2 regions of the Pseudomonas sp. A genome follow, and region 2 is predicted to be linked to the other one. Evidence: predicted binding sites of a transcription regulator. Region 2 holds the regulator's gene; the other holds the start of a gene.
What was found. The regulator sigma-54, encoded in region 2, starts transcription at its own class of promoters, with help from an activator protein. The targets are predictions, from matches to a motif close to ANTGGCATNNANNTTGCTNT.
Positions count from the first base shown of each region.

Region 1 (3,101 bases), 590 kb from region 2:
CGCGCGACGACTTGAAGCCGACGGTCTCGGAGTTGGCGATGTTGTTGCCGGTGACGTCCAGCTTCTTGTTGGCTGCGTACAGACCGCTAAGGCCGATATTGAAAGACATGCATTCACTCCTTATGCCGTGCTAGCGGCCTTAGATTCCGATAGTTTGTACTTTGGAGATGCCCAGCTTGCCGATCCCGGCAAGGTTGAGCATCATCTCGCCACCGTTCTGGAAGCTGACACTGGTGACCTTGGCCGGCAGCATCGTGTACATCTCCTGCGACTTGCCGTCGACAGTGGTGGTGGCGGTGAAGCTATAGGTACCCGCCTCGACTTTTTCGCCCTTGTCGTTGGTGCCGTCCCAGATGAAATCGGCGGTGCCTTTCTTCTGCTCGCCCAACTGGATGGTCTTGACCACGTTGCCATCCTTGTCCTTGATGGTCACCTTGCCGTCGGTGATGTTCTGCGGCACGACCACCTGGCCATTGAGGCTTTCCTTCGGATCGAAGAGGGCCTTGTCGTTCTGCACGATCACCGAACGCCCTACCAGGGAGGAGGCCTGCAGCGCCTGGGACGAGCCCATGCCGCTGATGATCGAGTTGACCGAGCTGTTCAGGGTCTGGATGCCTTCCAGGCTGCTGAACTGCGCCAGCTGGGCGATGAACTGACCGTTGTCCTGGGGATCCAGCGGGTTCTGGTGCTGCATCTGGGTGACCAGCAGCTTGAGAAACGCATCCTTGCCCAGCGCATTCTTGTCGACAGGCTCGGTGGTGGTTTTCTTGGTGCCGGTGCTGACCCCGGATTTTGTCAGCACATCATTGAGGTTCACGCTGGGGTTTTCGACTGCCATGGTCGGGATTCCTTATCACTGACCCAGGGTCAGTACTTTCTGCATCATGGTCTTGGCGGTGTTCATCAGCTCGGCGTTGGTCTGGAACGCACGGCTGGCGGAGATCATGTCGGCCATCTCCTCGACCACGTTGACATTCGGGTAGTAGACGTAGCCGTCCTTGTTCGCCGACGGATGATTGGGCTCGTAACGTGCCTCGAGGTTGCTCTGGTCCTCGATGATGCCCTTGACCTGGACGCCCTGCCCGGCCTCGCCCTGCTCCTCGAACAGCGACTGGCCCATGCCGTTCTGCGCGTTCTGGAAGGTGGTGGCGAACACCGGATGGCGGGCGCGGTAGGTCTGGTCGATGCTCGAGGACACCGTCTCGGCGTTGGCGATGTTCGAGGCAACGGTGTTCAGGCGCGTGTTCTGCGCGCTCATGCCGCTACCGGCGATGTTGAAGACACTGGCAAGGGACATGGTCACTCTCCACGCAGGGCCGATACCAGCCCTTTGAATTTACTGTTGAGCAGGGTGAAGCTGGCCTGGAAGCCAACGGCGTTTTCCGCGTAGTTCGACTGCTCGATCTGCGCATCCACGGTGTTCTGGTCGATCGACGGCTGCATCGGCGTACGGTACTGCAGGGTGTCGTCCATCATCGCCAGGCCTTCGGCCTCGATGTGGCGGTTGTTGGTGCGGTCCAGGGCTATGCGCCCCTTCTGCTGCTTGTCGGCCTCGGCGGCGAGTACCGACGAGAAGTCCATGTCACGCGCCTTGTAGTTGGGCGTGTCGGCGTTGGCGATGTTATTGGCCAGCACCTCGGCACGCTGGGCGCGGAAGCCCAATGCCTTTTCGTGGATGCCAAGCGCCTTGTCGAAGCTGATGCTCATATCGGGGAAACCTTCAAAGGTTGACCAGAGTTTCGTTGGCTTAGGCTTTAGCAAGGGCTGTGCCAACCTGCGCAACCCCAGTAAAGCGGGGGCTAGCCAGATATCAGGACACTGGCGATGCCAGAAAAGCGGCAATGTGCTTCCGCATCCAACTCGGCAAGCGGCAATTGCCAGGCGGCAAAAGCGGCAAAACAAAAAATTGACGTCAATTCGACATGTCATTTAGCCACCAATCGCGATAGCATCCGCGTCCTCGCGCACCAGCCCACGCCATCACGGTTGTCGCCCGCATGGATGCGCGCCGCTTTCATTACGATTTCAAAGGAACGAAACCGTGCCACCGCTTAACCTGCGCAAGACCCTCCTGGCCCTCCTGATCGGCGCCATTCCCGCCCCCGCCCTGGCTTTGCCCCAGACCATTGCACTCACCCATGCTGGCTACAGGGGTGACCACCAGTCCTTTGCCGACGACCTCGAATTCACCGGCAGCTTCACCGGCTACCAGCAGGACGCGATCGCCCTCGCGAACAGCCTGGTGGCGGGCAACATGACGCTTGGCAGTGCAATCAACGACAGCGACACGAACGCTGTCGACCTGATCCATCGCAGCGACGGTATCCGTATCAGCGGCACCAACATCGGCGGCTTCCTGACCAACCGCGGCAATGTTGTCACCACCAGCCTCGACGGTGCCGCCCTGCGCCTGAGCGCCAGCACCGTCGACGACGACCTGACCAACGAAGGGTTGCTCAAGGCCGGCACCAGCTTCTCGTACAACAATGGCGGCCCCACCTACGGCATCGACCTGTCCAGCCCCGGTAGCAACATCAGCCGCATCCACGGCGGCCTGATCAATACCGCAGGCGCCCGCATCATCGCCACCGGCCGCAACTCACGGGCCATCAACCTGGCAGGGGCGAACCTGGAAGAGCGGGTGGTCAACCGCGGCGAGATCAGCGCGACGGGCCCGGGCGCCATCGCCATCCACGCCACCACGGATGCCGCCAACCGGCCGACCGTACTGGCCGGCATCGACAACCAGGGCCAGATTTTCGCTGGTGACCAAGGCTCCCAGGCCATCGTGCTCGACGGCGCGACCCTGTTCGACAGCCTGGGACGCCATGTCGAAAACAGCGGCAGGATCGTGGCCGGCGACACCGCTATCCGCATTGGCAATACCGCCTTTGACGGCCCCGGCCTGCAACCCGGGTACAAGGCCAACGGTGACCTGAACATCTTCAACAGCGGCGAGATCTGGGCCAAAGTCGCCATCGACGCCACCACCAGCAACCGCCCGGTCGAGCTGATCATGCGCCAGGGCAGCAAGATCTACGGCGACCTCGTCGACCTGGCCAACATCGAGGTCGAAGGCGACAGCACCTATGGCGTCGCCT
Region 1 is NZ_CM149873.1:4,992,376-4,995,476, forward strand. It holds gene flgE (flagellar hook protein FlgE) at 1-109, opposite strand, end outside; gene flgD (flagellar hook assembly protein FlgD) at 140-838, opposite strand; gene flgC (flagellar basal body rod protein FlgC) at 854-1,297, opposite strand; gene flgB (flagellar basal body rod protein FlgB) at 1,300-1,707, opposite strand; gene AC0MAZ_RS22285 (autotransporter family protein) at 2,042-3,101, shown strand, end outside.
Region 1: a site for sigma-54 is predicted at 1,755-1,774, ahead of flgB (flagellar basal body rod protein FlgB). Genes of this name have one in related genera too.

Region 2 (3,101 bases):
TGGCTCGGGCTGGTTGAGCAGGCGCAGCTTGATCGAATCGCGCAGCTGGTAGAGGTTCAGATTGGTGGTGTCGATCTTCAGGTCGGCGAGGTCGGCGATCGGCCCGAGCAGCTCGCTTTCCACGCGGATCGCCTCGGCCAGCGAGCGGCTGTCGTTGGTCAGCGGATGGCGGCGGCGGGTTTCCGAGAAGCGCTTGAGCAGGGTGTCTTCGTCGGCGTCCAGGTACAGCACGTCGCACTGGATATGCCGCGAACGTGCCTCATCCAGCAGTTCGGGGAAGCGCGACAGGTGGCTGGGGAGGTTGCGCGCATCGATGGATACCGCGACCTTCGGTTGCAGCAACTCGGTGTTGATCAGCGCGTTTTCCGCCAACTGCGGCAACAACCCGGCAGGCAGGTTGTCGATGCAGTAGTAGCCGTTGTCTTCCAGCACGTCTAGGGCGGTACTCTTGCCGGAGCCGGAGCGGCCGCTGACGATGATCAGGCGCATGTTCAGTGCTCGTTCTGTACGTCCAGGACGACCTGGTAAAGGGTCTCGCTGCTGTCGGCGGCACGCAGGCGATCGCGGACCTCCTTGCGATCGAGCATGCTTGCGATCTGGCGCAGCAGTTCAAGGTGGGCATCGGTGGCGGCTTCCGGGACCAGCAGGACGAACAGCAGGTCGACCGGGGCGCCATCGATGGCATCGTAATCGATGGGGGCATCCAGGTGCAGCAGGGCGCTCACTGGCGCGGTGCAGCCCACAAGCCGGCAGTGGGGAATGGCGATGCCATTGCCAAAACCGGTGGAGCCCAGCTTTTCCCGAGCGATGAGCTTGTCGAAGACGTCTTGCATCTCCAGCTCGGGTACTTGCTCGGCGATCAGGTTGGCGACCTTTTCCAGGGCGCGCTTTTTACTGCCGCCCGGCACGTTCACGAGGGAACGGCCGGGGGTCAGGATGGTTTCAAGTCGGATCATGGATGAGGGGGATCAGCGGGCGGCTGCGCCTTGCAGCAGGCTTTGCTGTTTTTCCTTGTGTTTTTTCAGTTGGCGATCAAGTTTGTCTGCCAGGGCGTCGATCGCCGCATACATGTCTTGATGTTCGGCGTTGGCGACGACTTCGCCACCGGGAATCTGGAGTGTGGCTTCCACCTTCTGCTGCAGCTTCTCGACCTTCATGATCACCGTCGCATTGGTGATCTTGTCGAAATGACCCTCCACGCGGGCGAGCTTTTCGAGCACGTAATCGCGCAGTGGTTGGGTGACTTCTACATGCTGTCCACTGATGTTGACTTGCATACAGCTTCTCCTTTGTTGCCCGTGCATAAAGAGGCAGGTATTGCACCTGCCACTGAAACGCTGTGGCACATCCCGGGGCTACATCAGTCGCTTGCGCTCGCTCGACGGGGCGATGCCCAACGATTCGCGGTACTTGGCGACGGTGCGACGGGCTACCTGGATGCCTTGTGCCTCCAGTAAACCAGCGATCTTGCTGTCACTCAATGGCTTTTTCTGATTTTCCGCCGCCACCAGTTTCTTGATGATCGCGCGGATCGCCGTGGACGAGCATTCGCCGCCTTCGGCGGTGCTCACGTGGCTGGAGAAAAAGTATTTCAGTTCGTAGATGCCGCGCGGGGTGTGCATGTATTTTTGCGTGGTCACCCGGGAAATGGTCGACTCGTGCATGCCCACCGCCTCGGCGATATCGTGCAGCACCAGCGGCTTCATGGCCTCGTCGCCGTGGTCGAGGAAGCCGCGCTGGTGCTCGACGATCTGCGTCGCCACCTTCATCAGCGTCTCGTTGCGGCTCTGCAGGCTCTTGATGAACCAGCGCGCTTCCTGCAACTGGTTGCGCATGAAGGTGTTGTCGGCGCTGGTGTCGGCGCGGCGGACGAAGCCGGCGTACTGCGGGTTGACCCGCAGGCGCGGTACCGCTTCCTGGTTGAGCTCGACCAGCCAGCGCTCGCTGTCCTTGCGCACGATGACGTCAGGCACGACGTACTCGGGCTCGCTGGACTCGATCTGCGAGCCGGGGCGCGGGTTGAGGGTCTGCACCAGTTCGATGACCTGGCGCAGTTCGTCTTCCTTGAGCTTCATGCGGCGCATCAGCTGGCTGTAGTCGCGGCTGCCGAGCAGATCGATGAAGTCGGTGACCAAGCGCTGGGCCTCACTCATCCACGGTGTCGAGGCCGGCAGCTGGCGCAGTTGCAGCAGCAGGCATTCGCCCAGGGAACGGGCGCCAATGCCGGCAGGTTCGAACTGCTGGATGCGGTGCAGCACCGCCTCGACCTCGTCCAGCTCGATGTCGAGCTCCGGATCGAAGCCTGCGCAGATCTCCTCGAGGGTGTCTTCCAGGTAGCCCTGGCTGTTGATGCTGTCGATCAGGGTAACGGCGATCAGGCGGTCGGTGTCGGACATCGGCGCCAGGTTGAGCTGCCACAGCAGGTGGCTCTGCAGACTCTCGCCGACCGAGGTGCGGGTGGTGAAGTCCCACTCGTCGTCATCGTTGCTCGGCAGGCTGCTGGCGCTGGTCTGGTAGATGTCTTCCCAGGCGGTGTCGACCGGCAGTTCGTTGGGGATGCGCTCGGCCCATTCGCCGTCTTCGAGGTTTTCCGCGGTGCTGCTGGTACTGGTTTCCTGGAAACTGTTGTCCTGGACTTCGGCGGTCGGCTTGTTCTCGGCGTTGTCCGCCATCGGATCGCTGTTGTCGAAGTCCTCGCCGTCTTCCTGACGTTCGAGCATCGGATTGGACTCCAGCGCTTCCTGGATTTCCTGCTGGAGGTCCAGGGTGGAGAGCTGAAGCAGACGGATGGCCTGTTGCAACTGCGGGGTCATCGTCAGTTGCTGGCCCATTTTTAGGACGAGCGATGGTTTCATGGCTGGGGCTTGATACCTTGTTGCCGGCGCGCATGCGCCATCCACTACACGGAGGGCGCCTGGGCGCCGATTTTAAGCAAGTTGTATGCCTGAAATTGCAGCGTTTGCCTAGAGCACTGTAACAACTTAAGCCTCGAACAGGCGCTTGCGCCAGTGCTCCGGGCAGGCCGGGGTCAGAGTCGGAACTCGTGCCCCAGGTACACTTCCTTGACCAGCTGGTTGGCCAGGATGGTCTCGGCGTCGCCT
Region 2 is NZ_CM149873.1:5,580,041-5,583,141, reverse strand. It holds gene rapZ (RNase adapter RapZ) at 1-489, opposite strand, end outside; gene ptsN (PTS IIA-like nitrogen regulatory protein PtsN) at 492-956, opposite strand; gene hpf (ribosome hibernation-promoting factor, HPF/YfiA family) at 969-1,277, opposite strand; gene AC0MAZ_RS24880 (RNA polymerase factor sigma-54) at 1,356-2,855, opposite strand; gene lptB (LPS export ABC transporter ATP-binding protein) at 3,029-3,101, opposite strand, start outside.